One region of the Ensifer sp. ENS06 genome, then DNA from elsewhere that is predicted to be linked to it. Evidence: riboswitches for the same ligand, from Rfam matches in the RefSeq annotation. Region 1 holds a riboswitch; the other holds the start of a gene.

The links. Region 1 has a riboswitch for S-adenosylmethionine ahead of IB279_RS02375 (O-succinylhomoserine sulfhydrylase). Riboswitches for the same ligand answer to the same signal wherever they lie in the genome.
Region 2: another riboswitch for S-adenosylmethionine. It lies ahead of metA (homoserine O-succinyltransferase); the one in region 1 lies ahead of IB279_RS02375 (O-succinylhomoserine sulfhydrylase).

The regions. Positions count from the first base shown of each region.
Region 1 covers NZ_JACVBC010000001.1:475,473-491,320, forward strand. The annotation lists gene apaG (Co2+/Mg2+ efflux protein ApaG) at 1-211, opposite strand, end outside; gene IB279_RS02370 (hypothetical protein) at 210-383, shown strand; gene IB279_RS02375 (O-succinylhomoserine sulfhydrylase) at 440-1,624, opposite strand; SAM riboswitch at 1,669-1,747, opposite strand; gene IB279_RS02380 (2'-deoxycytidine 5'-triphosphate deaminase) at 1,822-2,919, shown strand; tRNA gene IB279_RS02385 (tRNA-Gly) at 3,001-3,075, shown strand; gene IB279_RS02390 (transporter substrate-binding domain-containing protein) at 3,220-4,053, shown strand; gene IB279_RS02395 (tellurite resistance TerB family protein) at 4,088-4,498, opposite strand; gene IB279_RS02400 (thermonuclease family protein) at 4,625-5,458, opposite strand; gene IB279_RS02405 (helix-turn-helix transcriptional regulator) at 5,472-6,125, opposite strand; gene IB279_RS02410 (calcium:proton antiporter) at 6,313-7,395, shown strand; gene IB279_RS02415 (helix-turn-helix domain-containing protein) at 7,415-7,924, opposite strand; gene IB279_RS02420 (SRPBCC family protein) at 8,058-8,522, shown strand; gene IB279_RS02425 (LysE family translocator) at 8,590-9,171, opposite strand; gene IB279_RS02430 (DMT family transporter) at 9,392-10,276, shown strand; gene IB279_RS02435 (methyltransferase domain-containing protein) at 10,303-11,136, opposite strand; gene IB279_RS02440 (GNAT family N-acetyltransferase) at 11,210-11,638, opposite strand; gene IB279_RS02445 (FAD-dependent oxidoreductase) at 11,804-14,020, opposite strand; gene IB279_RS02450 (YbaY family lipoprotein) at 14,032-14,436, opposite strand; gene IB279_RS02455 (acetyl-CoA C-acetyltransferase) at 14,448-15,656, opposite strand; gene IB279_RS02460 (acyl-CoA dehydrogenase C-terminal domain-containing protein) at 15,729-15,848, opposite strand, start outside.
Region 2 covers NZ_JACVBC010000008.1:264,440-280,287, reverse strand. The annotation lists gene IB279_RS25420 (divergent polysaccharide deacetylase family protein) at 1-521, shown strand, start outside; gene IB279_RS25415 (RNA pyrophosphohydrolase) at 574-1,095, shown strand; gene bfr (bacterioferritin) at 1,172-1,663, opposite strand; gene IB279_RS25405 ((2Fe-2S)-binding protein) at 1,629-1,940, opposite strand; gene IB279_RS25400 (error-prone DNA polymerase) at 2,300-5,668, opposite strand; gene IB279_RS25395 (DNA polymerase Y family protein) at 5,665-7,218, opposite strand; gene IB279_RS25390 (ImuA family protein) at 7,133-8,086, opposite strand; gene IB279_RS25385 (metallopeptidase family protein) at 8,256-8,690, shown strand; gene IB279_RS25380 (DUF1737 domain-containing protein) at 8,971-9,177, opposite strand; gene IB279_RS25375 (CoA ester lyase) at 9,174-10,079, opposite strand; gene IB279_RS25370 (hypothetical protein) at 10,205-10,459, shown strand; gene IB279_RS25365 (glyoxalase/bleomycin resistance/extradiol dioxygenase family protein) at 10,682-11,098, shown strand; gene leuD (3-isopropylmalate dehydratase small subunit) at 11,254-11,859, shown strand; gene IB279_RS25355 (RidA family protein) at 11,869-12,249, shown strand; gene IB279_RS25350 (MoxR family ATPase) at 12,353-13,192, shown strand; gene IB279_RS25345 (NUDIX domain-containing protein) at 13,189-13,632, shown strand; SAM riboswitch at 13,875-13,952, shown strand; gene metA (homoserine O-succinyltransferase) at 14,014-14,940, shown strand; gene IB279_RS25335 (VWA domain-containing protein) at 14,947-15,848, shown strand, end outside.

The sequences.
Region 1 (15,848 bases):
CGATGACGCCCGGACCGCTGACCTCGTCGACTTGCCCGTTCTCATCGGTAATGTGCCAGTAGCGCGTCATCAACCGCACCGACGCGTCCGAGTGGTTTGAGATGACGATGCGATAGCCCCAGACATAGCGGCCGTCATCGGGATCCGACTGCTCTTCGAGATAGTACGGCTCCACCGTAACTTCTATGTCGCGGGTCAAAGCGCGATACATGGGCATCACCTTGCTTCAGGTCTTTCAGGGTATTCTACAGCAAGATGGTTTCGTCAAGAATAACGGCAAGATTGTGCGATCCCATGATGGGACGGATGGCCGTGCTGACGCGATCGAGCGGGTGAAACGTGCCTGGCGCCTTGGCGCCCCGCCGCCGGAAACCATCTCGTGACGGCCGGCAAGGGGCGTCGGCCGCCGTTGATCACGGCGGCCGTGTCTTCGTAAAAATCAGGCCTTCACGGCCTTCAGCGCGCGGGCGAAATCTTCCACCACATCGTCGCTGTCCTCGATGCCGGCCGAGAAGCGCACGGTTCCGGCGGAAATGCCGAGCTCTTCGCGGGCCTCGTCGGTCAGGTTCTTGTGCGTGGTCGTTCCCGGATGGGTGATCAGGCTCTTGCTGTCGCCGAGGTTGTTGGAGATGCGCACGATCTCCAGCGCGTTCTGCAGCGCGAAGGCAGCGTCCTTGCCGCCCTTCAGTTCGAAGGCGACGAGCGTCGATCCGCCGGTCATCTGCTTGGCGATGATGTCGGCCTGCGGATGATCCTTGCGGCCAGGATAGATGACCTTGGCGACCTGCGGCTGTTCTGCCAGGAAGTCGGCCACGCGGCGGGCCGTTTCCGTCTGCTGACGCACGCGCAACGGCAGCGTCTCTATGCCCTTCAGCAGCGTCCAGGCGTTGAACGGCGACATCGCCGGGCCGGTATGGCGGAAGTAGTCGTGCAGGTGCTCGTTGATCCATTCCTTGTCGGAAAGCACGACACCGCCGAGGCAACGGCCCTGGCCGTCGATATGCTTGGTGGCAGAATAGACGACGATATGGGCGCCGAGTTCCAGCGGCTTCTGGAAGAGCGGCGTCGCAAAGACGTTGTCGACGACGACCTTGGCGCCGATCTGGTTGGCGAGCTTGGCAACACCGGCAATGTCGATGACTTCGAGCGTCGGGTTGGTCGGGCTTTCGAGGAAGAAGACCTTGGTGTTCTTCTGGATCGCCTTTTCCCAGTTGGCGAGGTCGCGTCCGTCGACCAGCGTGCACTGGATGCCGTATTTCGGCGCCAGCGTCTCGACCACCCAGCGGCAGGAGCCGAAGAGGGCGCGGGCGGCGACGATGTGGTCGCCGGCCTTCAGCTGGCAGAGAATGGCGGCGGTGACGGCAGCCATGCCCGATGCCGTGGCGCGCGCATCCTCGGCGCCTTCCAGCATGCACATGCGCTTTTCAAACATGTCGTTGGTCGGGCTACCGTAGCGGGCGTAGATGAAGCCTTCGGTCTCGCCCTTGAAACGAGCTTCCGCAGCTTCCGACGTCTCGTAGACAAAGCCCTGGGTAAGGAAGATCGCCTCGGAGGTCTCTCCGTGCTGGGAACGGGTGGTCCCGCCATGGACCAGTTGCGTTGCGGGGCGCCAGTTTTTGCTCATGTGACGGTCACTTTCAAAAACAAAAAAACCGGCCGCGTGAAGGGCCGGTTTGACACCCGGCCTTTTTAGCTACTTGTTTAACGTGGCTGCAAGCCGACCGGCCAAATCACCACGGGATAAAGCTTCAATACTGCCAGGGTACGCTTGCGTCAATTCCCGGAGTTTGGTTTTGTCTCGCAACTGAAAAGAGGACTGCAATGGGCCGCGACACTGGGATTTTGGCCGATCGCGCGATCGCCGCGCTGTTAGAATCGGGACGCCTCAAAAGCGAGAAGCCGCTGGATGACGATCAGATCCAGCCGGCAAGCCTCGACCTGCGCCTAGGCTCGAAGGCTTTCCGCGTCCGCGCAAGCTTCATGCCGGGTCCGTCTCACCTCGTTGCCGACAAGCTCGACCGGCTGAAGCTGCACGTCGTCGATCTGACCGATGGCGCGGTGCTGGAAACGGGCTGCGTCTACATCGTGCCGCTGATGGAAAGCCTGGAACTGCCTGAGGGCATGTCGGCCTCGGCCAACCCGAAAAGCTCGACCGGTCGCCTCGACATCTTCACCCGCGTCATCACCGATCGCGCCCAGGAATTCGACAAGATCCCGGCCGGCTACAGCGGTCCGCTCTATCTCGAAATCAGCCCGCGCACCTTCCCGATCGTTGTGCGCCGAGGCTCGCGCCTGTCGCAGATCCGCTTCCGCATGGGCCAGTCTATCCTGTCGGAGCAGGAACTGCAGGCGCTGCACGAGAGCGACGTGCTGGTGGCGAGCGACAAGCCGAACGTCAGCGGCGGCGGCATCGCGCTGTCGATCGATCTGAAGGGCACCGGGCCCGAAGGCCTGATCGGCTATCGCGGCAAGCATCACACCGCCGTCATCGACGTCGACAAGAAAGCGCAGCATGCGATCTTCGATTTCTGGGAGCCACTTTACAGCCGCGGCCGCGATGAACTGATCCTCGATCCGGATGAGTTCTACATTCTCGTCTCGCGCGAGGCGGTGCATGTTCCGCCGCTTTATGCGGCCGAGATGACGCCGTTTGATCCGCTGGTCGGCGAGTTTCGCGTGCATTATGCCGGCTTCTTCGATCCGGGCTTCGGCCATGCCTCGGCCGGCGGCACGGGCAGCCGTGCCGTGCTGGAAGTGCGCAGCCACGAGGTGCCGTTCATCCTCGAACACGGCCAGATCGTCGGCCGCCTGATCTACGAACACATGCTGGAACGGCCGGATGGTCTCTATGGCCTCGGCGTCGGCTCCAACTACCAGGCGCAGGGCCTGAAGCTCTCGAAGCATTTCCGCGCCGAGTAGGGGATTTCGAAGCGCCCCTTACGCGATCCCGCGCAAGGGTGCTTGACAGATCGCCCCGGTTCGGGAAGTTTCGCAGGCGCCGCGGGTGTAGTTCAGCGGTAGAACGCCAGCTTCCCAAGCTGGATGTCGTCGGTTCGATCCCGATCACCCGCTCCATTCTTTCTCGTCCCGTTCCTTGTGTAACCGCGTTCTCGTGGCGACCTATGGTCAGCTGCGCTGCGGCCGGTTACTTTACCGCTCGATGAATCACCGCGGTTCCAAGGGCCGCCCCTGCCACATGAGACGTGCCGGCCGCTGCCCATGAAAGTTCTTCCCCTTTTCGCCCTTTGCGCATCCTTGATCGCGACGCCGCTTGCGGCCGAGGCCAAGGATCTGCCGCTGCTGTTCGACGCGCGCGAACGCATCGCCAAGCCCGATCTCACGGGCCTGGCGCGCCTGCGTTTCTTGACGACGGTGGATTTTCCGCCGTTCAACTTCATCGACCAGTCCGGCAAGCTTTCGGGATTTCATGTCGATCTCGTGCGCGAGATCTGCCGCGAGCTCGACATCGAGGCCAAATGCCAGATCCAGGCCGTGACCTATGCGGAGCTGCTGCCGGCACTGGAAGAGGGGCAGGGCGAGGCGGTGGCCGCCGGTATCGCCGTCGGTCCGGAACTGCGCCAACGCTTCGGCTTTTCCCGCGCCTTCATGCGGCTTCCGGCGCGCTTCGCCGTCAACACCAAGGCGGCGGGAGCAGTCTCGGCACCGAGCGATCTCAAGGGGAAGCCGGTCGGTGTCGTCGCCGGAACCACGCATGAGGCGATGTTCAAGGCGTTTTTCCCGAAGATCGAGGCCAAGGTCTATCCCGACCGCGAGGCCATGCTGACGGCTCTGCAGAAGGGCGATGTGCCGGCGGTGTTTTCCGACGGCATGCAGCTGTCCTTCTGGATCTCGGGTAGCGCTGCTGGCGGCTGCTGCACGCTTGTCGATGGCGCCTACTTCTCGCAGCGCTTCCTCGGTGAAGGCCTGACGATCATGAACCGCAAGTCCGAGGCTGCCCTGACCCAGGCGATCGATCACGCGCTGCTGGCGCTGTCGCGCAGTGGCCGCTTGGAGGAAATCTACCTGCGCTACTTCCCAAACGGAATCTACTAGGCGCCAGGACTTCTCGGCGTGATCACCGGCCGGCCTATCGGCGGAAGCGGGCGAGCGCGCCGCGCTCGATAGCGGCGCAAGTCAGCTTGTCGAGGCCAAGCCGATCGCGCAGCAACTGCAGCAGGCGGATTTCTTCGTTGCGGATGCGCTGGTCGGCGGCCGCGATCTCGACGGCGAGCGCATAGGCCGTCTCGTGGAACTTCTCCGGCAGCGCTTCGCGCACGATCTCGAGCATGATGTCGAGCCCTTCGGGCGCCGCCAGCTGTGCCGAGCATTCATGGCCGATATGGACGAGGCTGTCCTCGTCGAAGCCGTCGAACACGGGCAGGAATTGAACCAGCCGGCCGATGCGGGCAAACTCGTCGTCGCTCATCTCGCGGTCGACCGCCGACATCATCACCATGACATAGATGAGAGCTTCGTGGTGGCTGAGGCTTGGTTGCATGGGCTTTCCGGCGGTAGAGCGATTCCAGGATGGGACGGTTCCTGATCCGGAATTGCGTCGTTTGAAAGAGTTGAGCCATCTGCCGCTTTCGGCAGACGGTCGAGAGCTGGGAATTGTCGCGGCTATTTACAAGTCCGGCTGCGAGGCGTCCACTCCGATGCCGAGGGTCGGATCGTCGAATGTCATCGGCGTGTGGTTGAGGTCGCGCGGATCGTCACCGTAAAAACCGAGCTTCGCCTGGCGTGCTGCGTCGGCGCGTTTTTCGAGGGTCGAGCCGGGAACCGGCGTTGCCCAGCCATTGTCGACGAGCCAGGTGGCAAGATCCTGTCCGCCAAGCGTGCAGGAGGCGGTGGCCGAAGGGCCGGAATCTCCTTCGGGCAGATCGCAGCTGACCGCACGTGCGCGCAGGAAGTTTCGGAAGGCGGTTCGCGCGACGATGCCGCAGGGCCAGCTCTTGCCGGCGCTTTCGCAGGTCCGCTCCGCCTGCTCCGGCTCGATGCCGTCGATCTGCAGCGTCAGCTTGTCGAACTGGATCACACCGGCGGCGACCGCGACCGGGCGATAGAGTACGGTCGGCCCGGCGGCCTTCGCTTCCTTCTTCGGTTCCGACAACGGCGCGCGCGGTTCCACCCGTTCGAGCGGCGCACTGGTGACCGTATCGGGCAGGCCGAACTGCTGTGGCTCGATGGCGCGCGCCGCATTTTCCGTCTTGGGGGCGCCCTGCGGTTGTTCGCCGGTCGTCGCCGCGCCGCCGGAGGACGCGCCGGGGTCGAGCGGGACCTCGTCGTCGGCCTGATCCGGCGTCGCCTCGAAATCTGTCATGTCGGGCGTTTCGAGAACGAGTTCCGGTGTGGCGGCGGTCTCACGGTCGCGGATGGCAACAGCGCCCGCATAGAGGATGCCGGTGAAAAGGGCGATTGCGGCGATGCCGCCGGCAAGGGTGTAGAAATGCTGCCGCATCAGGAAGGACGTCCTATTGGCTGGCCCAGATAATTCGGGCGATCCATTCGATCTGGCTGGTCTCGAAGCTCCGGTTCGGATGCTCGGGATTGAGCGATAGAAGTTCGATCACACGCGGCGTCTGGCGCGTGAGCACCTTTGCCATGACCTCGCCCTCCTGCGTCTTCACCACAACCCGATCGCCACGCCGGATCGGCGCGCCGGGGTCGACGATCAGGATGTCGCCGTCGCGGTAGAGCGGCAGCATGCTGTCTCCCTGGACCCCGAGCGCATAGGTGCCGCTGCGCTTTTCCGCATCCGTCGGAAAGTCGATGACGTCCCAGCCCTGACCGGCGGGAAAGCCGCCATCGTCGAAGTAGCCGCCGGCACCCGCCTGGGCAAAGCCGATCAGCGGGATCGTGGCAGCGGCCACCGGCTCGGAAGGCGCTGGGACCCCCTCCGGCTGCAGTAGGCTGGTGAACTGGTCCATGGTGGCGCCCGTCGCCCCCAGCACCTTGGCGATCGATTCTGTCGAGGGCCAGCGCTCGCGCCCGTCGGCGGAGCGACGTTTGGATTTGTTGAAGGAGGTCGGGTCGAGGCCGGCACGGCGCGCGAGGCCGGACGGCGAGAGCTGGTGGCGCTCGGCCAGGGTGTCGATAGCGTGCCAGATCGTGCCGTGAGACAACATGACGAGAGATCCAGGCCGGGCAGGCGGCCACTTGCTGCTTTGGTTCCCGGCCACACTACCGAAACGCTGCAGGGCGGTAAAGAATCGGGAGGAAAATAGTCCTCTTTCCGTCATTTGATTTGCGGGACGCGGCCCCTATAGTTCCGGTGATGGGCAGGACAGGCTTTCGGTGGAGGGCGTTTTGTTGATGCGCATGAAAGCGGAACGCCTGCTGATCGTCGCCATGCTTGCCGCGGTCGCCGGGCTTGCGCTCGAAGATCGCCTGCTTGAGATGGGGCGCCTCGCAACGCTTCTCGGTGCCGCCGGTCTGGTGGTTGCGATCGTGCTTGCATCGCTGCGGGTGTCGCATCACGCCGAGGTTCTGGCATCCAAGGTCGGCGATCCCTATGGCACGATGATCCTCACGCTCTCGGCGGCGCTCGTCGAAGTCGTCGTTCTGGCGATCATGATGACCAGCGAGACCTCGCCGACGCTGGTGCGCGACACGATCTATGCGGCCGTCATGCTCGACATCAACGGCATCCTGGGCCTCGCAGCCCTTCTCGGAGGTCTGAAGCACGGCGAACAGCCCTATAATGACGATTCCGCCCGCACCTACAGCGTGATGATCCTGACGGCGATGGGGATTTCTATGATCGTGCCGGAATTCGTGCCGGCGGCGAAATGGCATCTCTACTCGGCCTTCACCATCGGCGCGATGATCACGCTCTACGCCCTGTTCCTGCGCATGCAGGTGGGCGTGCACAGCTACTTCTTCAGCTACAGCTATCCGAAGGCGAAGGGCGAGGGGAGCGCGAGAGAGGGCGGCCCCGACCAGCCGGTGTTGCCGTCGATCGTGATCCTGATCCTCGGCATCGTGCTGATCGGTGTGCTGGCGGAAGTGATGTCGTCGCTGCTGACATCGGGCTTGAAAGGGAGCGGTGCACCGCCGGCTGTCACGGCCATCGTCGTCGCGGCGATTTCCGCCTCTCCGGAGATCATGACCGCCATGCGCGCCGCTCTCGCAAATCGCATGCAGGCGGTCGTCAATATCGCGCTCGGCGCTTCGCTTTCGACCGTCATCCTGACGGTGCCGGTGATGGAGGCGATCGCGCTCTATACCGGCCAGCCGTTCCTGATGGCGATGTCGCCGGTGCAGACGGTGATGGTGACGATCACGCTGATCGTTGCCGCGATCAACCTCAATGACGGCCAGACCAACGCCATCGAGGGCATGACGCATTTCGTGCTGTTTGCCACCTTCGTCATGCTCTCGGCGATCGGGCTCTGAACCGGCCGCCGGGCGAGCGTCAGGCCGTCGCCTTTTCCTGCGCCTTCCTGGCGACCACCTCTTCATAGGCGGCCTGGAGCGTGGCGCGCACCCGCGGCGGGCCATCGAGCGGCATCCCCAGATGGTCGTGCCGCAGCTCGTCCATGAAGCGATCCCAGAGCGCCGGGCCGCCGTTCTCCATGAGTTCGGCGCGAATGCTGAGCTCTTCGCTGACCGGCAGGTAGCGCCGTCCCCAGGCACCGAGCTGGGCCATGATCGGCACGAGTGCAATCGTCATTTCCGTCAGGCTGTAGATCGCCTTCTGCTTGTGCGTGGGGTCGTCGCGCTTCGTCAGCATTCCCTGTTCGACCAGCATCTTCAGCCGATCCGCAAGGATATTCGATGAGATACCCTCCTGCGATCGCAGCAGCTCCCGGAAGTGCCGTTTGCCGCCGAAGATCATGTCGCGAATGATCAGCAGGCTCCATTTGTCGCCGAACACTTCGAGCGAAAGATTGATCGGGCAACCCGAGCGCATGTCGTCCTTCATTGGCACCTCTTTAAAACCGCTTGCATTATCGCATCACTGACGCTAACGTTCAACTGATTTCAAAATTATAGCAGTTCATAATCGAAACCAGTTGCGTATAAGCCATCAATTTCCAACCCAGAGGAGGCAGGACATGATCGACAGATCCGTGGAACATTCGAGCTTCACCATTGAACGCAACTTCAAGGCGACACCGGTTGAGGTGTTCAGGGCGTTCTCGGAGCCAGCCGCAAAGGAGCGCTGGTTCGTCAACGTCGAAGCCGGGGCGCAGATCACCCACGACTTCCGCGTCGGCGGCCGCGAAAGCGGTCGCTTCAGCGTGGACGACGGGACGACCTATTACGACGATACCGTCTATCTCGATATCGTCGAGAACCGCCGGATCATCTTTGCCTATACGATGACGCAGAACGACAGGCGGATTTCTGCCTCCGTCGCCACGGTCGATATCCAGCCTGCGGGCACCGGCACGCGCCTCGTCTTTACCGAACAGGTGGCCTTCCTGGACGGGCTCGACAAGCTCGAGTACCGGCGTGGAGGCTGGGAAGAGTTGATGGGGGCGTTGGCCAAGGAACTCGGCGAGGCGGTTGCTGCCTGAGGCACAACGTTTGGCCGTGCATAGCGATCGATTCCCGGAGGACACGTGCTGATCCTCCGGGATTTTTCTAGTGCATGGCGGCAATCGTGCTGCCGGCGATGCCGACGGAGAAGAGCGTGAGGCAGACGGCGGCGATCCGGCGCGGCAGGTGCGAAGCCGAAAGACCCTTGGACATCTGCACCAGCAGGGCGCCGGCCCCGATCCAGGCCGACCCGGCGGCGATGACCAGCAGGGAGAAGCCGGCGATCCAGGGCCAGACGGCTGCCAGTCCTGTCTGCGGCAACAGCACCAGGGCGACGATCAGGGCTTTCGGATTGAGCAGCGTCGTGACGAAGACTTGTCGGATGGAGATGACGGCACCTTCGCTGCGCTCGGCATCGGTCGTCCAGAGCGCATAGGCGAGGTAGAGAACCCAGCAGGCGGCAATGAGCCTCAGCGCCAGGCCGAGGTTCGGATGGGCGGCAAGGAACGGTGCGAGCAACGCGACGGCGGGAATGATCACCGCGAGATAGCCGCCGAGCTCGCCGTTCAAAAGCGGCAGCGACCGGCGAAACCCGGCCGATGCGCCGGAGAGCCAAAGCAGCGTGTTCGTCGGACCGGGCGTCGCGAGCAGGACGAGGGCGGCAAGGGCAAAGGCGAGCGGCTGCATGTCGTTGGGACCCGAGTTTCATGGTCGTTATCGCTGCCTTCTAGCAGCGGCGCAAGCGCCGGTTCTTGATCTCCATCAAGCTTGCTGTCCGATCCGTGGTGCAAGCCACCCCAAGAAATCGCCACAGCGCCGCCCCGACATGCCCCTTCCGCGCCCGTCGCGGCCGCGCTATCAGACGGGCTCCGCCGCTTCTCCTCCCGCCGGCGTGATCGAGGCTCCCATGAACAAGACCGTCCTGTCAGGCATCGTCATGACGACGTTTTCCTATTTCCTGTTTTCGCTGCAGGATGCGTCGGTCAAATGGCTGGTCGTCGGCTACTCGGTCTGGCAGATCCTGTTTACCCGCAGCATCACCATTCTCCTGCTCTGCCTTGTGATCGGTCGCGGCAAGCTGGTGCGCAGCGCCATCTCGTCGCCGGTGATCAAACCGCTCTTCGTGCGCAATCTTTTGCTGCTCGCTGCCTGGCTTTCCTATTTCAACGCGGCGCGCGACCTCGGCCTGGCGGAGATGACCACCCTTTACTACGCCGCGCCGATCATCGTGACGCTGCTTGCTGTACCGATCCTGAAGGAGGACGTTCCGCCGATCCGCTGGTTCGCCGTGTTCATCGGTTTCGTCGGCGTGCTCATCGCCTGCGATCCGCTCGGCACCGGCATGAAACTGTCGCTGCCGGTGTTCCTGGCGCTTATCGCCGCCGTCTTCTGGGCGATCGGCACGGTCATGCTGCGCAAGACGGCACTTCAGGAAACGACCCTGGTGCAGATGACGATCTCCAACGTCTTTTTCATCGGCATGACCGGGCTTGCCGTCGGCTTTTTCTGGACGCCGCCTGCGCTCTTCGACGTCGCGCTGATGGCCGGAACCGGCGTCATCGCCGGCATCGCCCAGTACGCGTTGTTCGAGGGTATGCGCCGGGCACCGATCTCGGTGATCGCGCCGTTCGAATATACCTCGCTCGTCTGGGCCTTCGGACTCGGCTTCCTGATCTGGGGCGACGTTCCGGCCATGAACGTCTTTGCCGGCGCCGGGCTGATCTTTGCGGCTGGCCTGCTGATCATCGTCGGCGAACGACTGGCGCATCGGCGCGCCGGTGCCGCCGCTTAGAGATACGGGACGGATGGAAACCGTCGTCATGCTTTGATGACGAGCGCCTCGGGAACACGGCCGGTCAGCCGGAAGAACATGTGTGAGGTCACGAGCACGTTTGGGTCGGCAAGATGCTGGTCGAGTGCTTCCAGATCGGCATCGAGCTCGGCCTGGCCGATGAAGCCTTCGGCGACAAGCCCGCCGCGGACATTGTCGATGAAATCCCGAAGGATCGGCCGGCGGTCGTGACCCGGCGGATAGACATGCTCGACCGCGTCGACGGATATCGCCTCGATACCGGCGTTCCGGAACAGACGATGCAGCCGGCGACCGATATTGAGGTCGATGCCTCTGGCGGCGGAATAGGCGACATAGGCGGCAAGCAGCCTGTCCCAGGCGGCAAGCGGCGGATCGCAGATATGTCCGAGGAAATCGGCCTCGAAGCTCGCGATCCAGCCACCCGGCCGTACCAATGACACCATTTCGAGCACGATCAGCTCTGGCCGCGGCACGTTGACGAGCACCAGCCGCATATGAGCGCCGTCGAAGGAACGGCGCGGCAGGCCTGTCGCATAGGCATCGCCCTCGCGCACATCCACCTGGGGGAGCGCATGGCCGGCAACGAAACGGCGGGCGAGTTCGACAAAATTCGGATCGCGTTCGATGCCGAGCACCGATCCGTTTGGCCCGACGCGTTTGCCAAGTAGGTGCAGAACCCCACCGGGGCCGCAGCCAAGATCGACGACGCGTTCGCCCGGCCGGATTCCGACCCGTTCGAGCTGCTGGTCGGAATCAGGAGCGAGATTGGCAATCTGTCGTTTCAGGCGTTCTTCTTCGGGCCCGGCGCGCCCAAGAAGATAGAGATCAGGCTCGCTCATGGCGTGTCCCCCTCTGACCTCGCGGAGGATGCGCCTGCGCGCGAAGAGCGTCAATCAGAAGATGCTGATAAGCTTAACGCACGCCGGACGTCATGAAACGTCGCTCGGGAGTTTCTTCATAGATCACAAGACCTTCGCGGCGGTAGAACGCCACCGCCGGATTGGTCGTCAGCACGCTGAGCTGCACGGGCAGGCCGATCGCCCTTGCTTCACCGAGCACTTGGCGAAGCGCGATCGCACCGTAGCCGCACTTCTGGTGACCGGGCGCGACGTAAAGCTTGTTCACCCAGAAATGGTCCTCGCGCCGCGTGACCGATACGCAGCCGACATCCTCGTGCCCCACGGCGATGATGCGATACTCGCCGAGGATGAGTGCATCCGCCAGCCGAGGCCGCCAGCTGCCCCAAAGCGCGATCGCATAGTTGCGCATACAGGCTTCTTCCAGCCAGCGCAGATAGGGTTCGTCGTCGGGGACGGCGGGGCGGAGGGCGGCTTTGGTCATGGCTTCGTCATGGAGTGTGGTTCAATCCGCGCAGGCCTAGCACCACAACCGTAACAGAGTGATGGCGGCCGGGTGGGCGCTAAGCCGGCAAGGGCCTCGAGCAGGCCGGGCTCAAACGAAAACAGGCCCTCGAGGGGGCCTGCTTCCAATGCTATTCAGCGAACCTTACGCCGCCTGTTTCTTCTCGCCGTAGGGGTCGAAGCGGCCGTAGAAGGTCTCGCCGCGTTCGGCCATTTCCTTGAGGAGTGCCGTCGGCTTGAAGTGGTTGCCATAATCCTTGGCGAGCGTCTCGCACATCTCGACGAAGGCCTTCACGCCCATGCCGTCGATGTAGGAGAGCGTGCCGCCGGTGTAGGGAGCAAAGCCGAAACCGAGGATCGAGCCGACGTCTGCTTCGCGCGGATCGGTGACGATGCCTTCTTCCATGGTGCGGGCCGCTTCGAGCGCGATCGTCGCGAGAAGCCGCTGCTTCAGCACCTCGACATCGATCTTGTCGGCGTTCTTCTGCGGATAGAGGGTTTTCAGCTCCGGCCACAGATACTTCTTGGCGGGCTTGGCCGGATACTCGTAGAAGCCCTTGCCGTTCTTGCGACCGCGACGGTCGAGATCGTCGACCATCTTGTTGATCAGCGCCAGGTGCTTGGGATCGACGGCCTTTTCGCCGAGGTCGGCGACGGTGGCCTTGAGGATCTTCTGGCTGAGGTCGATCGCCACTTCGTCGTTGAGCGACAGCGGGCCGACCGGCATGCCGGCCATCTTGGCGGCATTTTCGATCATCGCCGGCGGTACGCCTTCGATCAGCATGTCATAGGCTTCGTGGATGTAGCGGAAGACGCAACGGTTGACGTAGAAGCCGCGGGTGTCGTTGACGACGATCGGCGTCTTCTTGATCGCCGCGACATAGTCGAGTGCCACGGCGAGCGCCCTGTCGCCGCTCTCCTTACCGAGGATCACTTCCGTCAGCATCATCTTCTCGACTGGTGAGAAGAAGTGGACGCCGATGAACTGGCCCGGGCGCTTGGAGTTCTTGGCAAGACCGGTGATCGGCAGCGTCGAGGTGTTGGAGGCAAAGATCGTATCTTCGCCGATCACCGCTTCCACCTTCTCGATCACGTCCTTCTTGACCTGGCGATCCTCGAACACCGCTTCGACGACGAGGCCGGCGGTCTTCAGGTCATTGTAGTCGGCCGAAGGGGTGATACGGGCAAGCAGCGCCTCGCCCTCTTCCTTGGTCAGGCGGCCCTTGCCGATCGAATCCTTGACCAGGCCTTCCGAATGCGCCTTGCCCTTTTCGGCCGCTTCCATGTCGCGGTCGATCAGCGTCACCGCGATGCCGGCAGCAGCCGTCACATAGGCGATCGAGGCGCCCATGAAGCCGGCGCCGACGACGCCGACATGCTTGAATTCCGACTTCGGCACGCCGGCCGGACGGCGGGCGCCCTTGCCGAGTTCCTGCATCGAGACGAACAGCGAGCGGATCATCGAGAAGGCTTCGGTCGTTTGAAGGATCTCGGTGAAGTAGCGCTGCTCGATCTTGAGCGCCGTGTCGAACGGTACCTGCAGGCCTTCATAGACGCACTTCAGGATCGCGACGGCGCCCGGATAGTTGCCGTAGGTCTCGCGGCGCAGGATGCCGGAAGCGGCCGGCCAGAGCTGGGCCGAAGCCGGCGTCCAGATGCCGCCGCCCGGAACCTTGTAGCCCTTTTCGTCCCACGGCTGGACCGGCTTCAGGCCGTTCTTGATCATCGCCTTGGCCGCGTCGACCAGCTTGTCGGCATCGACGACTTCATGCACCAGGCCAAGCGCCTTGGCGCGGGCTGCCGTCAGCGACGAGCCTGTCGTCATCATCTGCAGCGCGTCCTGCGCATTGGTCAGGCGCGGCACGCGCTGGGTGCCGCCGGCGCCCGGGAAAATGCCGACCTTGACTTCCGGCAGCGCGATCTTGACCGACTTGGAATTCGACGCGACACGGCCGTGGCAGGCGAGCGAAAGCTCGAAGGCGCCGCCCATGCAGGTGCCGTTGATCGCCGATACCCATGGCTTGCCCGAGGTTTCGAGCTTGCGGAAGAGCCCGGTCATGCGGCCAACGAGGTCGAAGAGCTTCTGGGCGGCGTTATCCGGATCCTTCTTCTTTTCTTCCTGCTGGAAGGTGAACATCGACTTGATCATCGAAAGGTCGGCGCCGCCGGAGAAGCTCGACTTGCCGGACGTAAAGACGACGCCCTTGACCGCTGCGTCGGCCGTGGTCTGGTCGACGATGGCGTTGAGCTCTTCCATCACCTCCTGAGTGAAGACGTTCATCGACTTCTCAGGCATGTCCCAGGTGACGAGCGCGATGCCGTCAGCGTCGGTCTCGATCTTGAAATTGGTGTAATTCGTCATGGTTCTCCCCCTCAGTAGAGAATGGGTTCGATCTGCAGCGAGACGTTCGATCCGCCGCTGTAACGTTGCTTGCTGGTGTTGGTGGCGATCAGCCGGCCGTCGCGCTCGACGCGGATGGTGAAGCCCGCGTCGACAGCCTTGTCGAGTTCGGGCTTCGGCACCTGCAGCACGAAGGGCACGCGGGTGGCCTTGCCGTCGCTGACAACCGAAGTCTCGGCGATCAGCTTGGCGGCGAGGTCCATCACGCCCTGCTCTTCGAGCCGGATCGTGACGGTGCCGGCCGGAACCGGGCCGCTCGCGACATTGGAGATCGCACCGGTGAGCGTGAAGCTGTCGCCGCCTTCCTCCTCGTCGGAGACGCAGCCCGCGGCTGCAAGCAGCCCCAGGCCCATCACTCCGAGAAGGGTGCGGCGCATCACGTCCATCGTCAGACCCTTTCGATGATCGTGGCCGTGCCCATGCCGGCGCCGATGCAGAGCGTGACGAGCGCGGTGTTGAGATCGCGGCGCTCCAGTTCGTCGAGCACGGTGCCGAGGATCATCGCGCCGGTTGCGCCGAGCGGATGGCCCATGGCGATCGCGCCGCCGTTGACGTTGATCTTGTCGTGCGGGATGTCGAAGGCCTGCATGTAGCGCAGCACGACGGCCGCGAAGGCTTCGTTGAGCTCGAAGAGGTCGATGTCCGACAGCTTCATGTCGGCGCGCTTCAGAAGCTTCTCGGTGACGTCGACCGGGCCGGTCAGCATCAGCGCCGGATCGGAGCCGATGTTGGCGAAGGCGCGGATGCGGGCGCGCGGCTTCAGGCCCATGCTTTCGCCGCCGGCCTTGGAGCCGAGCAACACGGCAGCAGCGCCATCGACGATGCCCGAGGAGTTGCCGGCGTGGTGCACGTAGTTGATCTTTTCAATTTCAGGATGCGCCTGGATGCCGACGGCTTCGAAGCCGCCCATTTCGCCCGGCATCTGGAACGACGGGTTGAGCGAGGCGAGCGCCTGCATGTCGGTGCCCGGACGCATGTGCTCGTCGCGGTCGAGGATGGTCAGGCCGTTCTGGTCCTTGAAGGGCACGACGGACTTCTTGAAGTAGCCCTGTTCCCAGGCGTGCGCCGCACGCTTCTGGCTTTCGACCGCATAGGCGTCGACGTCGTCGCGGCTAAAACCGTACTTGGTGGCGATCAGGTCGGCCGAAACGCCCTGCGGCATGAAGAAGGCCGGCAGGTTGACCGAGGGGTCCATGAACCAGGCGCCGCCCGACATGCCGAGGCCGACGCGCGACATCGATTCAACGCCGCCGGCAATCACGATGTCGTCGGCGCCTTGGGCGATCTTGGCTGCGCCAAAGTTGACGGCGTCGAGGCCGGAGGCGCAGAAGCGTGAAATCTGCATGCCAGGCGCACGGGTCGAATAACCGGCTTCGAAGGCGGCAGCCTTCGGGATCACCGCGCCTGCGTCCATCACAGGATCGACGCAACCCATGATGATGTCGTCCACGGTCGAGGTGTCGAGGTCGTTGCGGTCACGCACCGCTTCCAGCATCTTGGCTGCCAGGCGAACGGACGGCACTTCGTGCAGCGATCCGTCCTTCTTGCCACGGCCGCGCGGTGTGCGCACGTGGTCGTAAACGAAGACTTTCGTCATGTCTCATCTCCCTTTCGGCAGCACCGTCAGGTGCTGCCCGTCAAAACATTTTAGATCGAACCCGCGGCGGGATTAGAAAGCGGCCGCATCGAGCGCCATCAGCGTGTCGGCGCCGGTTTCGATGCGGGCCTTGCGCAGGGCCGTTTCCGGCAGGATCCTTTCCATGAAGAAGGTCGCGGTGATCAGCTTGTT
Region 2 (15,848 bases), on a different contig from region 1:
TCCTGTTGCAGCTTCCGATGGAGCCGTTCGACTATCCGGCCAACGATCCGGGCCCCAATGCGCTGCGCGTCGGCCTCGGCGAAAAGAAGAACCTCGCGGAACTGCACCGCAACCTCGCCGAGATCACCAATTATACCGGCGTCATGAATTATCTTGGCGGCCGCTTCCTGTCCGATGCCGATGCGCTGGAGCCGGTCATGCGCGATCTCGGCAAGCGCGGCCTGCTGTTCCTCGACGATGGCACCTCGGCGCAGTCCCTGTCCGGCAAGCTTGCCGGCGCCTTCGACGTGCCGCACGGCTTTGCCGACCTGACGCTCGACAGCGAACTCAGCCGCAACGCGATCCTGAAGAAGCTTGATGAGCTCGAACGCATCGCGCGCCGCAACGGTACCGCCATTGGCGTCGCTTCTGCCTTCGACGAGAGCGTCGGCGCGATCGCCTCCTGGATCGGTGAAGCGCAGGGGCGCGGCATCGAGATCGTCGGCGTTTCCGCGCTCGTCAAGGATCCGCAACAGAACTAGCTTAAAGCCGTCCCCACGGGACCAATGAACGTTTGCACAGAAGAGGCAGCCGATGAGCAAGGACAAGAAACTGAAGGCGGATGACCTTCCCTATCGCCCCTGTGTCGGGGTGATGGTGCTGAACCGGGCGGGCCTCGTCTGGGCCGGTCATCGTATCGCCGTCGGCAATTCCGAATATGACGGCTCGCCGCGGCAATGGCAGATGCCGCAGGGCGGCATTGACAAGGGAGAGGATCCGCTGAAGGCCGCCTATCGCGAGCTTTACGAAGAGACCGGCATGAGCACCGTCTCGCTGCTGGCCGAAGCGCCCGGCTGGATCAACTACGACCTGCCCGAACATCTGATCGGTATCGGCCTCAAGGGCAAGTATCGCGGCCAGACGCAGCGCTGGTATGCCTTCCGCTTTGAAGGCGAGGAAAACGAGATCGCCATCAACCCGCCGCCGGGCGGACATGAGCCGGAGTTCGACGCCTGGGAATGGAAGCCGATGCGCGACCTGCCGGAGCTGATCGTGCCGTTCAAGCGCAAGGTCTACGAGGAAGTGGTTGCGGCTTTCGCGCATCTGGCGCCGTGAACCGGACCTGCCCGTTCCTGAAACGACAAAGGCCGGCGATATCGCCGGCCTTTGTGTTTGCAAGCTTTTACCAGGCTCAGTCGGCTTCGGCCTCGTTGGCCGGAGCGGCATTGAGCTGGCCGTATTTCTCTTCGCCGATCTTGTCGAGCAGCTCGAGCTGGGTTTCGAGGAAGTCGATATGGCCTTCCTCGTCGGCGAGCAGCTCTTCGAAGAGCTTCATGGAGACGTAGTCTCCGGCGGCGTGACAGATGTCGCGGGATTTCTTGTAGGCGGTGCGGGCGTCGTATTCGCCGGCGAGGTCAGCCTTCAGCACTTCCTTGACGTTCTGGCCGATGCGCAGCGGCGCAACCGTCTGCAGGTTGGGATGGCCTTCAAGGAAGATGATGCGCGCGACGAGCTTGTCGGCATGCTGCATCTCCTCGATGGATTCGGCCCGCTCCTTCTTGGCGAGAAGCGTATAGCCCCAGTCTTCGAGGAGGCGGTAGTGCAGCCAATACTGGTTGACGGCACCGAGTTCGAGATAGAGCGCTTCGTTAAGCTGCTCGATGACTTTTTTGTCGCCTTTCAAGATCCGCCCTCCGGTTGTCGTCGTGGAATTGTCTGAGGCGGGTCATGAAATCAAATATCTCTGCGTCCGTCGAGTCGCGGTGCGCGTGATATTGCTCGGTGGTGCGGATGATGATGTCGACGACATTGGGGAAACAGCCGCAGCAACGGCCGCGTTTTTCCATCGCGTGGTAGACTTTCGCCGGCACGATCAGCTGCCAACAGTCCTCGTCGAGGAGACCAATGATCGTGTCCTCGATCTCTTTTTCCGTGATGAAATTGCAGCTGCAAACCAGCATGTCGTCTCGCCTGTCGTACGCAACGCCCTGTATCAGCGCATAAAGCAAAACAGGACATTTAGTGTCAACTAAAAACTCCGCGAGCGGAAGTTGCGGGTGGATTAGAACGACTCTAAACTTGACAAAAAACTTCGCCTTTTCAGAATTTTAGAGATTCCTGAGCGACTGCGCCTGCAAACCCTGAATGGGTCATGAGGCGCACAGCCTGCGACATTTTTACACACCTCCGGTCGCGATGTCGGGAAACCCTGCCCATGACCTGCGCCGGAAGCATTCCATGGAATCCCTCCGACGTATCTGGCAGTCCCTTCCCCAAACCGCTCCACACAATTGAGAGGCGGCAAAGCCGGGTCGGGCTTTCAATGGAAATTGCGCCCCTTCGGCATCACGTCGGCCACCTCGGCTGTCGCTCGATCCGGGTTGCTGGAACTGCTGCCGGAATGGCGGGGGATCGGTAGGCGCTGGTCGCCTTGCACCCGCTTCATGCGCGCGTCGCCGGTCGGTCTCAATGCCTCATCGGCACGCTCGCTTGCGCCGAACCGCCGCGCTTCCTTGCGCAACAACCCGAGCATCGGCGTGATATCCTCGATGTGCTCGGCGACCACATGGATGACGCTGCTTTCGCGCTGCAGCCGGCCGCGGATCTTCACGAGACGCGCACCCATGACCACCGGCCGATAGGTCGCAAACACCTTCGGCCAGACGATCGCATTGGCAACACCGGTCTCGTCCTCGATCGTCATGAAGATGACGCCCTTGGCCGAACCCGGACGCTGGCGGACGAGCACCAGCCCGGCAACGGTCACCCGCCGCCCGACCGGAGCGGTCGCAAGCATGCGGCTCTGGACGATCCCTTGCGCGGCAAGCGTGTCTCTGAGGAAGGAGACCGGATGCGCCTTCAGCGAGAAGGAGAGATAACGATAGTCGTTGATCACCTGCTCACCTGCCAGCATCTCCGGCAACGCCATCGCCGGCTCCGGCCGCAACTCCTCCTTCGCCGCGCCCTCGAAGAGCGGCAACCGTTCGGCAGCACTCTTTTCATCGAGCGCCTTCACCGCCCAGAGCGCCTTGCGCCGATCGAACCCGATCGAGCGGAAGGCATCCGCATCCGCAAGCCTTTCGAGCGCGGAACGGGAGAGGCCGGAGCGCAGCCAGAGATCACGAACCGACCCGTAACCGGCGCCCCGGTTGGCGATGAGCTTCAACTCGATCTCGTCCTGCTTTAGCCCCTTGATCGAGTTGAAGCCGAGCCGCATCGCCTTCGTCGTCTTGATCACGTCCTCCATCTCGCGGTGGCGCGGCTCGATGGCCCTTTTGTCGAACCCTCCTTCTTCAAGGTCGGCATCCCAGACCGAGTGGTTGATGTCGACGGGCATGACCCGGACCCCATGTTCCCGCGCATCGCGCACCAGTTGCCCCGGTGCGTAAAAGCCCATCGGCTGCGAGTTCAACAACGCGGCGCAGAAGACGTCGGGATAATAGGTCTTGAGCCAGGAGGAAACATAGACGAGCAGCGCAAAGGACGCCGCATGGCTTTCGGGAAAGCCGTACTCGCCGAAACCTTCGATCTGCTTGAAGCAACGCTCGGCAAAATCGCGCGGATAGTCGTTCCTGACCATGCCTTCGATCATCTTTTCGTGGAAGGTATGGATGGTGCCGGTGCGCTTGAAGGTCGCCATGGCCCGGCGCAACTGGTCAGCCTCGCCGGGCGAGAAGCCTGCGGCAGTAATCGCGATCTGCATCGCCTGCTCCTGGAACAACGGCACGCCCAGCGTTCGCTTCAGCACGGCCTCCAGTTCAGGACTTGGATATTCGATGGGAATTTTTTTATCCCGCTGCTCCCGCCGCTTCAGATAGGGATGCACCATGTTGCCCTGGATCGGCCCGGGCCGGACGATCGCCACCTCGATGACGAGATCGTAGAAGATGCGCGGCTTCAGCCTTGGCAGCATGCTCATCTGCGCCCGGCTCTCGATCTGGAAGACGCCGATCGTATCGGCGCGACAGATCATGTCGTAGACGTCCTTCTGGTCATCCTTGAAGAGCTGATGCAGCGTTTTCTGCTCGTTGTAATGCCGGTCGAGAAGCTTGAAGGCACGGGCGATGCAGGTCAGCATGCCGAGCGCCAGTACATCGATCTTCAGGATCTTCAGCGTGTCGAGGTCGTCCTTGTCCCACTCGATCATGTAGCGGTCGGGCATCGCCGTATTCATGATCGGCACCACCTCGTCGAGCCGGTCGCGGGTCATCACGAAGCCGCCGACATGCTGGGAAAGATGGCGCGGGAAACTCATCAGCTCGGTGGCGTAATCGAGCACCTTCACCGTCGTCGGATCCTTCGTATCGAGCCCGGCCGCCTGCGCCTCGCGCTCCGAGAGATCGGCGACCGACCAGCCCCAGACGGAACCGGCAAGCGCCGATTGCACGTCTTCTGAGAACCCGAAGGCCTTGGCGGTCTCTCGGCCGGCCGAGCGCGCCCGGTAGCTGATGACAGCCGCCGTCAGTCCCGCATGCTCCTTGCTGTAGGTGCGGTAGATATGCTGGATCACCTCTTCCCGCTTCTCATGCTCGAAATCGACGTCGATATCCGGCGGCTCGTCCCGTTCGGTCGAAAGGAAGCGATCGAAGAGCAGGGTGGTCTTAAGTGGATTTACCTCGGTGATGCCAAGGCAATAGCAGACGGTGGAATTCGCCGCCGACCCGCGGCCCTGGCACAGGATGTCGGCGCCGCGCGCGAACTGCATGATGTTGCGCACTGTCAGGAAGTAGGGCTCGTAGCGTTTCTCTGCGATCAGGCCGAGTTCGTATTCGATCTGCCTGGAAACCTGTTCGGAAATTCCTTCGGGATAACGCTCGCGCGCGCCCTCCATCGTCAGCCGCCGCAGCGTCTGCGTCGGCGTCTCGCCCGGAATGCTCTCATCCGGATATTGATATTCGAGATCCGACAGCGAGAACTTCAGCCTCTCGAAGAAATGCCCGGTATTGGCGATCGCTTCCGGATAGTCGCGGAAGATGCGGATCATTTCGGCGGGCGTCTTCAGATGCCGCTCGGCATTGGCATGGAGCCGATAGCCTGCGGTCGCGATCGTCACATGCTCGCGGATGGCTGTAACGACATCGGCAAGCGGCCGCCGGCCGGCGGCATGAAACAGCGGACTGTTGGTGGCGACGAGCCTGACCGCCGCATGACGGGCGATGGTCGCAAGCCCGGCAAAGGCAAACTGGTCGAAGCCATCATAACGCGGCACCAGCGCCAGGTAGAGCCGATCGGCGAAATGCGGTTTCAGTCGCTTGAGAAAATCGGCAAGCAGGGTTGCCTCCGGCGCGCCGATGACAGGACCCGGCAGCACCGCGAGAAGCAAATCCTCGCCCCATTCGATGAGATCGGTCTCGAAGAGCGTGCAGGTGCCCTTCTTGGCCCGCAGGTTTCCGGCGCTCAGCATTCGGCAGAGATTGCCCCAGCCGCGGCGGTTTAAGGGATAGGCGAGCACGTCGGGTAGGTCTTCGGCAAAGGTGAGCCGCGCACCGGGCTGGAAAGCCGACTTCTCCACCTTGGCCTGCGCATGGGCGCGCACCACGCCGGCGACCGTGTTGCGATCGGCAATGCCGAGGCCGCCAATACCGAGGCGGCTCGCCGCAACGACCATCTCACCCGGATGGGAAGCGCCTTCGAGGAAGGAGAAATTCGACCAGGCACCGATCTCGAAATAGGGGGTAGCGTCGCTCATGCGAAGACTCCATGCATGAACCAGCGCGGCGGGGCGCTCGCGCCATAATGACCCTCGCGAAACAGCCAGAACCGCCGGCCGCTATCGTCCTCCACCCGGAAATAATCACGCTCCAGCGCCGGCTCGCCATCAAGCCACCATTCGCCGGCGATCCGCTCCGGCCCCTCAGCGCGCGCGATACGGTGCAATGTGCGCCGCCAGCGAAAGCTTCTCGGCGGCCCCTCCGGCACTTCGGCCACCGCCTCCACCGGCTCGGGACTTGGAAAGAGCCGCTGCGGCCGGGCGGCGGCAGCAAGCAGGGGCGCCGGGATGTTGTTACCCGGTTCCTCAGTCTTGCCGATCAGCGCCAGGTCCGTGAGCGGCCGGAAGCTTGCCGCCCGCTCCGGCACATGGCTTTCCGAGAGCGCCGGCACCATGAGGCTTTCTGCGCCGAAGCGCGCCATGACCCGGTCGGCAAAGGCGGCAAGCGGACGCTCGCGATCCGGCGTGCCGGAGAAATCCTCCTGCATCACCTCGTATTTTTCGCTCTTCGGCACCGAAAGCCTGAGGATTTCGAAGCCGAAGCCGGCATCGAGATCTTCGTGCACCGCCTGCAGGCGTTCGCGGAAGAGACCCGCGACGCGACGCGGCTCGTTGAGCGGCGAGGACGTGCCGGCGGCGATGCGAAAGACCGCACCGTCGACGCGGAAAAGCAGCAGTTCGAACAGGCGCCCGCCCTCGCCGCGCTTCTCCAGTTCCGGTTTCAGCCGCAACGCCAGTTCTTCCGTCAGGCCCAAAATATCGTCTTCACCCTGGACCGGCTCGCCGAGCCGCCGCTCTGCCGAAAGGGCAGCGACGGGCAACCGTGGCGACAGCGGCTCGTCCTCGCGCCCGAGCGCCTGGTCGAGACGCAGAAGCAGGGTTGCGCCGAACCGGCGGGCGAGCGGTGCGCGCGGCGCCTCGATCAGGTCGCCGATCTGCTTGAGCCCGACCCGGCCGAGTGTTTCGATCGTTTCCTGCGGCAGCCGCAGCGCCGCCATCGGCAAGGGTCCCAGCGCCCGCGCCGCCTCGTCCTCGGCAAGGATAGCGTCGGAGCCGAAACGCGCCACCGCCCAGGAGAGCCCGGCGGACGAAGAGATCGCCGCCCGGGCCTCGACCCCCAGATGGAAAAGGCGAGCGAGCAGATCGTCGAGCAGCGCTTTTTCCCCGCCGAGAAGATGGGCGCAGCCGGTAATGTCGAGAAAGAGGCCGCTGTCGCCATCGAGCGCGACGAGCGGCGTGTAGCGGCAACACCAGTCCGCCAGCCCTGCAAGCAGCGCCCGGTCGGCGGCGGGATCGGCCGGCAGCACGTCGATCTCGGGACACATGGCCCGCGCCTCGGCGACACCCTGGCCGATATGAAACCCACGCCTTTCAGCGAAACCATCGAGCGCAACGAGACGCATTGCGCTCTTCACCTTGTCGGCGAAGACGACGGGCGGATGCTCAGGACGCCCGCGGGAAAGCCACGAGTTCCCCCAGCGCTTGCGCGCGACCCGATCGGCCGGAAGATGCGGAAAGGCGAGCGACAGAATGCGCTGGTTCTGGATCTGCCGCAGCAGCGGCTGGTAGGGGCTCGACGGGGTAAAGGCGGCGGTCATGGGGGTTCCACTCCAGGAAGAAGCCGAGCGGCGCAGGAGCCCTGCTCTTCTCGGCAATGACGTGAAAGACGGGATGGCCGATGCTGCCGCGAAGCATCGATCCATCCGGTAGCGGTCGCTCGCGCGCCGGCGCCGGCTCGACGAGGAAGCGGAAGAAGGCGCTGCTCGCCTCCTCGTGTCCGGATTGGCGCAGAAGCAGAAGGGGGACGTGGCCAGCGCGCGAGCGCACATGCAGGCGTCGGCTCTCGCTGAGTGCCAGGGCAGCAGGGTTGCCGCGAATTTCAAGGATGACGGCACAGAAGCTCGGCACGGAAAGCGCGGCCTCGGCGATCCAGAGCGCATCCTTTATCGTGCGTGGCAGGCTGAAGACGAGGCCGCGGACATCGAGACCAAAGGCCTTCAGACCCAGCCCATAGGGCACACCCGCCTCGGTGGAAGCCATCGACTGGCTGATCCAGAGAACGGGGGCGGCCGGCTCGCCCTTTTCAAGCCGCGCCCGTTGACAGAGCACGCTGAGTGCTGCGGCAAAACCGGCGGCCGCACCGGCATCGCGCGTCTCGGCATTGCGGATTTCCGTCATGCCTTCGAGCGGCAGGCCGCCTTCGAGAAGATCGTCCAGATCGGGAACGCCGAGCGCCAGCGCCTTGCGGCCGGGCTCGTCTTTTTCCCGTTGACGGAAGCCGCCGGGATCGGCCGCCTTGGCGGCGCGCACGACGCCCGGAAGCCGACGGTTTTCGATCCTGGCTATGGTTTCTCGGAGCGAAAGTACCGTCTCCCGCTGCACGGCTGTGTCGGCCATGACGGTCAACTCCCATCAGAATGTTCATGTTATGTTCTATTAGATTCCAGAGCTTCCTAAATGAGTCAACAGCCAATTATAAGAATTTATTCCTGTCTCTGTGGTCAAGGAATTCAACACTCGAAAAACAAAGGCAAAATCGCTATATGGAGGGCAACAAGGAGTGCCTATGGCCCGCATTGACCAGACCGATGATTGGCGGGAACGCCACGCACCGACGCTTACCACTTTCGAGCAGCTTGCGCTGGAGGCCTATGGCCACCTGCCGCAGGAATTCCGCCAGCTGACGACCGACCTTATCATCGAAGTTGCCGACTTCCCGAGCGACGACGTTTTCGAGGACATGGCGCTGGAAACGCCTTTCGACCTGCTCGGCCTCTTCGAAGGCCGCGGCATCAGCGAACGCTTCACCATGGAAACCGGCCAGTTTCCGAACCGCATCACCCTCTACCGCCGCCCAATCATCGACTATTGGGCGGAGAACGAGGAGACGCTGGGCGACATCATCACCCACGTGCTGATCCACGAGATCGGCCACCATTTCGGCCTCTCCGACGACGACATGGAACGGATCGAGGCCAGCGTCGAGCACGTCGGCGGCTGACACTTCATTTGCTATCATCGCGCGGTGAGGGCCGCCCCTCATCCGCGTGGTGAGGAAGCCTCTCATCCGCCTGCCGGCACCTTCTCCCCGCAGGCGGGACGAAGGAAACTCGCGATACCGTTCGCATCCCAATCGGAGCACGACCGATTCCAGAAAGCAGGCCGCACACGCCGATTGTGAGCATCAACCGCGTCCCCTCGCCCCGCCTGCAGGGAGAGGGTTAGTCCTCGGGCTAAACCCGAGGAGAGGGGCAAACCTGCACGACGGCAAACAGCCTCGACTACTGCTCCGACAGCTTGATATCCGGGGTGTATTCCTTGCCCTCGACCTCCTTCACCACCGCCTGGCCGCACTGCATGTGCTGCGTGTCGGCATTGAAAGCATAGGTGGGCGAGCCATGCAGACTCCAGCCCTGGTTTAGCGCCGCCGTCACCTTGTGGCAGAAGGAAGCGTCGTCAGGGCCGGTCAGGAAGCGGAAGAGTTTCAAGATCTTGTCTTTCGTTTTTCGATGAGGTCCGCCTTGGCGGCAAGCGTTACGGCCTGGTCGAGGTGCAGCCGTTCGACCATCCGACCGCTGAGGTTGATGACGCCCTTGCCGGCGTTTTCGAGCAGCGCAAAGGCGGCGATGATCGCGCGCGCCTCGTCGACGGCGATCTGCTCCACGCCGAAGCGCTCGTTCGCCGGGCCGATCTGCGCCGGATGGATCAGCATCTTGCCGTCATAGCCCATGTCGCGGCCCTGCCGGCATTCCTCGTCGAAACCGGCACCATCGCGGAAATCGTTGAACACGGCGTCGATGACATCGAGCCCGCCGCCGCGCGCAGCAAGCAGGATCTGCATCAGCCAGGGGATGAGATAGGGCCGGCCCGGACGATCCGGAACGCCGGTCTCCTTGCGCAGGTCGTTGAGGCCGACGACGAAACAATCGAGCCTGCCACTGAAGGTACGGCCGGCCTCGGCGATTGCCGGCGCGTTGATCACCCCGCGTGGCGTCTCGATCATTGCCCAGAGGCGCAGCGTCTCCGGCGCATCGTTCTCGTCGAGCCAGTCGGCCGCCGCCTGGATATCCGCCGGGCTTTCGACCTTCGGCAACAGGATGGCGTCGGGATTGGCCGCAAGCGCCGCAGCAAGATCGCCCTGACCATAGTCGGAGCCGATCGCATTGATGCGAATGACAATCTCGCAATCCGGCCGGCTTTCCGTCAGATACTGCACCAGCGCCGCACGCGCTTCCACCTTGCGCTCGGGCGCTACCGCATCCTCGAGATCGAAGATCGCGGCATCCGTCGCGAGTTCCGCGACCTTGGCAAGCGCGCGGGCATTGTCGGCCGGCACGCAAAGCACCGAGCGGCGCAGGCGTACAGGGTGATGTTCGCTCGATTTGTTCATGCTTCAGTTGTGCCCGCCTTTGCCGCGTTCCGCAAGACGAGGCGAACCGCCGCACCCCTTTCGAGAGCCCACCTCTTGCAAGTCCGAAGGCGCGCCCCCACATCGCCATCAGAAAGGTGACGATTATGCAAAGCATTCGCTCTGTTCTCTTTACGGCCGCAGCCCTGACCATCACGTTCGCGGCCTTTGTGCTTACCGCCTCGCTGGCGCTGGCACTGGCCGGCATCGCCGCCGTCGTCGTGGTCGGCAGCGCCATTGCCACCCGGCTGAATTTCAGGCCTGCCCGCGCCACCGCGCGCCCGGCTGCCGCAGGTGCGGCCCAGGGCCAGCGCGAGATGCGCATCTGGAACGACGGCCGCGGCACGATCATCGACCTCTGATCCCTGGGTGTCGAAATCGATCCCCGGGCGTCGGAATCGATCCCCGGCGATCATTGCAATCGGGCCGATCCGTGATCGGCTCGAACCCTGTTGGCGGACTTCAAAAACCGTCATGCAGCCGGCTGCGATTTTTTTTCGACCCCATGTCGGATCGGAGATTCCATGTCCGTCCTTGAGGCAGGCCAGCACGGTCCTGGCTCTTCGAACAGGATGGAGAACGATATGGATACCCAGACGCAGCAGCCGGCACCGGTCCTCAACGGCCTTCTGCCCTATCTTCAGGTCGATGGCGCCGCCAAGGCGTCCGAATTCTACCAGAGCGCCTTCGGGGCCAAGGAAGTGGGCCGGCACCCGCTCGACGAGCAGGGCCGCACGATGCACATCCACCTCTATGTCAACGGCAGCTCGCTGATGCTCGCCGATGCCTATCCGGAATACGGCCATCCGCTGGAAAAGCCGCAGGCCTTCACCCTGACGCTCACCGTCGACGACATCGATGCCTGGTGGGACCGTGCGGTTGCCGCCGGCACCGAGGTCGTGATGCCGATCGAGGTGATGTTCTGGGGCGACCGCTACGGCCAGCTCCGCGATCCCTTCGGCGTTCTCTGGGCCATGAACAGCCCGGTGAAGGCAAGCTAAGTCCCTGCAGACAATCGAGATCCGGACGAAGCTCTCGCCGGGCGGGCATTTTCACCCGCCCGGCGAAGCGTATTTGAACAGATTTTCCTTCATTTCGGCGCAAAACTCATCTAAACGCTAGCGCAACATTCTTCTGAAATCGAAGGCCTGAAGTTATGGAAAAATTCGTCAAGCTCACCGGTGTCGCCGCCCCCCTCCCCGTCGTCAACATCGACACGGACATGATCATTCCGAAGGACTACCTGAAGACGATCAAGCGCACCGGCCTTGGCAAGGGCCTCTTCGCCGAAGCCCGCTACAATGAAGACGGCTCGGTCAACCCGGACTTCGTGCTCAACAAGCCGGCCTACCAGAACGCCAGCATTCTCGTTGCCGGCGATAACTTCGGCTGCGGCTCCTCGCGCGAGCATGCTCCGTGGGCGCTGCTCGACTTCGGCATCCGCTGCGTGATCTCCACGTCCTTTGCCGACATCTTCTACAACAACTGTTTCAAGAACGGCATCCTGCCGATCGTCGTCAGCCAGGCTGACCTCGACAAGCTGATGGACGACGCCTCGCGCGGCTCCAACGCCATCCTCTCGGTCGATCTGGAATCCCAGGAAATCACCGGTCCGGACGGCGGTTCGGTCAAGTTCGAGGTCGACGCCTTCAAGCGTCACTGCCTGCTGAACGGCCTCGACGACATCGGCCTGACGCTGGAAAAGGCAACCGCCATCGACAGCTTCGAAAAGACGGTCGGCGCCGCGCGCCCCTGGGCTTAAAACGAAGATATGGCGCGCAAGCTCATCTCCTCGGGCTCGCCCTTCGAAAAGACGGCAGGCTATTCGCGTGCCGTCGCGATGGGTGACTGGTGCTTCGTCTCCGGCACGACCGGCTATGACTACGCCACCATGACCATGCCCGAGACGGTGGAAGAGCAGGCGCGCAATTGCCTGAAGACGATCGAGGGCGCGCTGAAGGAAGCGGGCTTCTCGATGAAGGACGTGGTGCGCAACCACTATTACGTCACTGATGCCAGCTTCGCCGACCGGGTGTTCCCGATCTTCGGCGAAGTCTTCGGCGAGATCCGCCCGGCCGCAACGATGATCGTCTGCGACCTGATCCGCCCGGAAATGCTAATCGAGATCGAGGTCACCGCGCTTCGCGGCTGACCCCTTGATCGCGCCCACCCTCAAAACGATTCCGATTTAAGCCATTATGCGATAGTCCATAGGGCATGACTTCGCCTGACTTACGCTGAACCGGAAGACGCCCATGCAATTTCAAGGCACCGCCGACTATATCGCCGACAAGGACCTGATGATCGCCGTCAACGCCGCGATCCGGCTGGAGCGCCCACTGCTGGTCAAGGGCGAGCCCGGCACCGGCAAGACCGAGCTTGCCCGCCAGATCGCCGCCGCCCTTGGCCTCGAACTCATCGAATGGAGCGTCAAGTCGACGACCAAGGCACAGCAAGGCCTCTATGAATATGACGCCGTGTCGCGGCTGCGCGACAGCCAGCTCGGCGACGAGCGTGTCAACGAGGTCCGGAACTATATCCGCAAGGGCAAGCTCTGGCAGGCCTTCGAGGCCGATCGCCGCGTGGTGCTTCTGATCGACGAGATAGACAAGGCCGACATCGAGTTTCCGAACGACCTGTTGCAGGAGCTCGACCGCATGGAATTCCATGTCTACGAGACCGGCGAGATGATCGGCGCGCGTCACCGGCCGATCGTCATCATCACCTCCAACAACGAGAAGGAGCTGCCGGACGCGTTTCTGCGCCGCTGCTTCTTCCACTATATCCGCTTCCCCGATGCAGACACGCTCGCCCGCATCGTCGAGGTGCATTATCCCGGCATCCGCAAGACGCTGCTTTCGGCGGCGCTCGCCGCCTTCTACGACATCCGCCAGGTGCCGGGCCTGAAGAAGAAGCCCTCCACGTCAGAGGCGCTCGACTGGATCCGCCTGCTCGTCGCCGACGAGGTCGATCCGGCCGACCTCAGGGCCGATGCCAAGACCATGCTGCCGAAGCTGCATGGTGCGCTCCTGAAGAACGAACAAGACGTACACCTCTTCGAGCGCCTCGCCTTCATGGCCCGCCGCGACGGATGAGGCCGGACGCGCACAAGGTCCTGATCTACGACACCTGGCAGGACCGCCTGCTGGTCTTCGACGAGCCGGATTTCCCAGACATCGAGCTGCAGGTGCCCGGCGGTACGATGGAACCAGGCGAAAGCCCGGAGACATCGGCTCAGCGGGAATTCATCGAGGAAACCGGGCTGACGCCGCCGGAAGCACTCACCCATCTCGTCACGCAGGACTACCACTACCCGAAGGACGGCAGGACGATCTGTCATCGGCGGCACTACTTCCACATCGCCCTTGCCGGCGAGCAACGGCAGACCTGGATACATCAGGAAATGACGCCCTTTGGCGGCGGTGACCCGATCCGCTTTCGTTTCTTCTGGCTCGGTATCGATCAGGCTGACCGCCGGCTGGGTTATGGCATGCGGGATGCTCTAAGCCTGCTGCAGACCAGCCCCTCTCCCTGACCCTCTCCCCGCAGGCGGGGAGAGGGGACGAGGACGACGGCTGCCCCCAAGCCGAGACGTGCCGACAGCGAACCCGGCTACCAAGATGGGCCGAACGGCCACTGAGCTTAGCTCGTGGAACGATCGGGTGCGGCAAGGCCGCTTCTCCCCGCCAGCGGGGAGAAGGTCGCGGCAGCGGGATGAGGGGCAGCCGCCCCCTACGCGAATCGTTTTTCTTGACCCCCGCGGCCCACTCGCGCTATCAAATTCTCCGTGGTGATTTGGCCGGCCGGCTTGCAGCCACGTTAAACAAGTCGCTAAAGGGCCGAGGAAAGTTGGATTTCCGAGGACCGGTCGCGATCAATCGCCGCCGGTTTTTTTGTATTGATCGAGTGGAAGCCCATGCCCATCAAGATTCCCGATACGCTGCCCGCCTTCGAAACCCTCGCGCATGAGGGCGTGCGGGTGATGACCGAGACCGTGGCGATCCGTCAGGATATCCGCCCGCTCCAGATCGGGCTCCTGAACCTCATGCCGAACAAGATCAAGACAGAGATCCAGATGGCGCGCCTGATCGGCGCTTCGCCGCTGCAGGTGGAACTGTCGCTGGTGCGCATCGGCGCTCACCGCGCCAAGAACACCTCGGAAGATCACCTGCTCTCCTTCTACGAGACCTGGGAAGAAGTGCAGGGCCGCAAGTTCGACGGTTTCATCATCACCGGCGCCCCGGTCGAGACGCTCGAATACGAAGACGTCACCTATTGGGACGAGCTGAAGCGCATCCTCGACTGGACCGAGACCAACGTGCATTCGACGCTCAACGTCTGCTGGGGCGCGATGGCGGCGATCTATCACTTCCACAACGTGCCGAAGTATCCGCTGAAGGAAAAAGCCTTCGGCGTCTATCGTCACCAGAACCTCAACCGCTCCTCCGTCTACCTCAACGGCTTCTCCGACGATTTCGCCGTCCCCGTTTCGCGCTGGACCGAAGTGCGACGCGCCGACATCGACAAGGTTCCGAGCCTCGAAATTCTGATGGAATCGAAGGAGATGGGCGTCTGCCTCGTGCACGAGAAAAAGGGCAACCGGCTCTACATGTTCAACCACGTGGAGTATGATTCGACCTCGCTGTCGGACGAATACTTCCGCGACGTGGATGCGGGCGTGCCGATCAAGATGCCGCACGACTATTTCCCGCACAACGATTCGACCCTGCCGCCGCAGAACCGCTGGCGCAGCCATGCACATCTCTTCTTCGGTAACTGGATCAACGAGATGTACCAGACGACGCCCTACGATCTCGCGGAGATCGGCACCGGGAAAAGCTGAGGTCAGATGTTCATTCCCTTCTTCCTCGAACTCAAGGCAGCGAAGGTCCCGGTCACGCTCCGGGAATTCCTGTCCTTGATCGAGGGGATGGAGGCGGGCATCGCCACCTTCGACGTCGAAGCCTTCTACTACCTGGCGCGCGCAGCACTGGTGAAGGACGAGCGCCATATCGACCGCTTCGACCGGGTGTTCCAGCACTGCTTTTCCGGTCTCGAAGCGGTCAATCCTCTGGAAGCGAGTGAAGAGGCCACCATCCCCGAGGACTGGCTGCGCAAGCTCGCAGAGAAGCATCTGAGCGAGGAAGAAAAACGCCTGATCGAGGCACTCGGCGGCTTCGACAAACTGATGGAGACCTTGCGCCAGCGGCTGCAGGAGCAAAAGGGCCGCCATCAGGGTGGCTCAAAATGGATCGGTACCGCCGGCACCTCGCCTTTCGGCGCCTATGGCTACAATCCCGAGGGTGTGCGGATCGGCCAGGACCAGTCGCGCCACCGCCGCGCCGTCAAGGTTTGGGACCGGCGCGAGTTCAAGGATTATGACGACACGATCGAGCTCGGCACGCGCAACATCAAAGTGGCCCTGAAGCGGCTCCGGCGCTGGGTGCGCCAGGGTGCCGCCGACGAACTCGACCTCTCCGGCACGATCCGCGCCACCGCCGAACACGGCTATCTCGACGTGGTGACGAGGCCGGAGCGCCGCAATGCGGTGAAGCTTCTGATGTTCTTCGATATCGGCGGATCGATGGACGATCATATCCGCATCGTCGAGGAGTTGTTTTCAGCGGCTCGCAGCGAGTTCCGCCATATGGAGCATTTCTACTTCCACAATTGCGTCTACGAGGGCCTGTGGAAGGACAATCGCCGCCGCCGTGTCGACATTACCCGTACGACGGAAGTGCTGCGCACCTA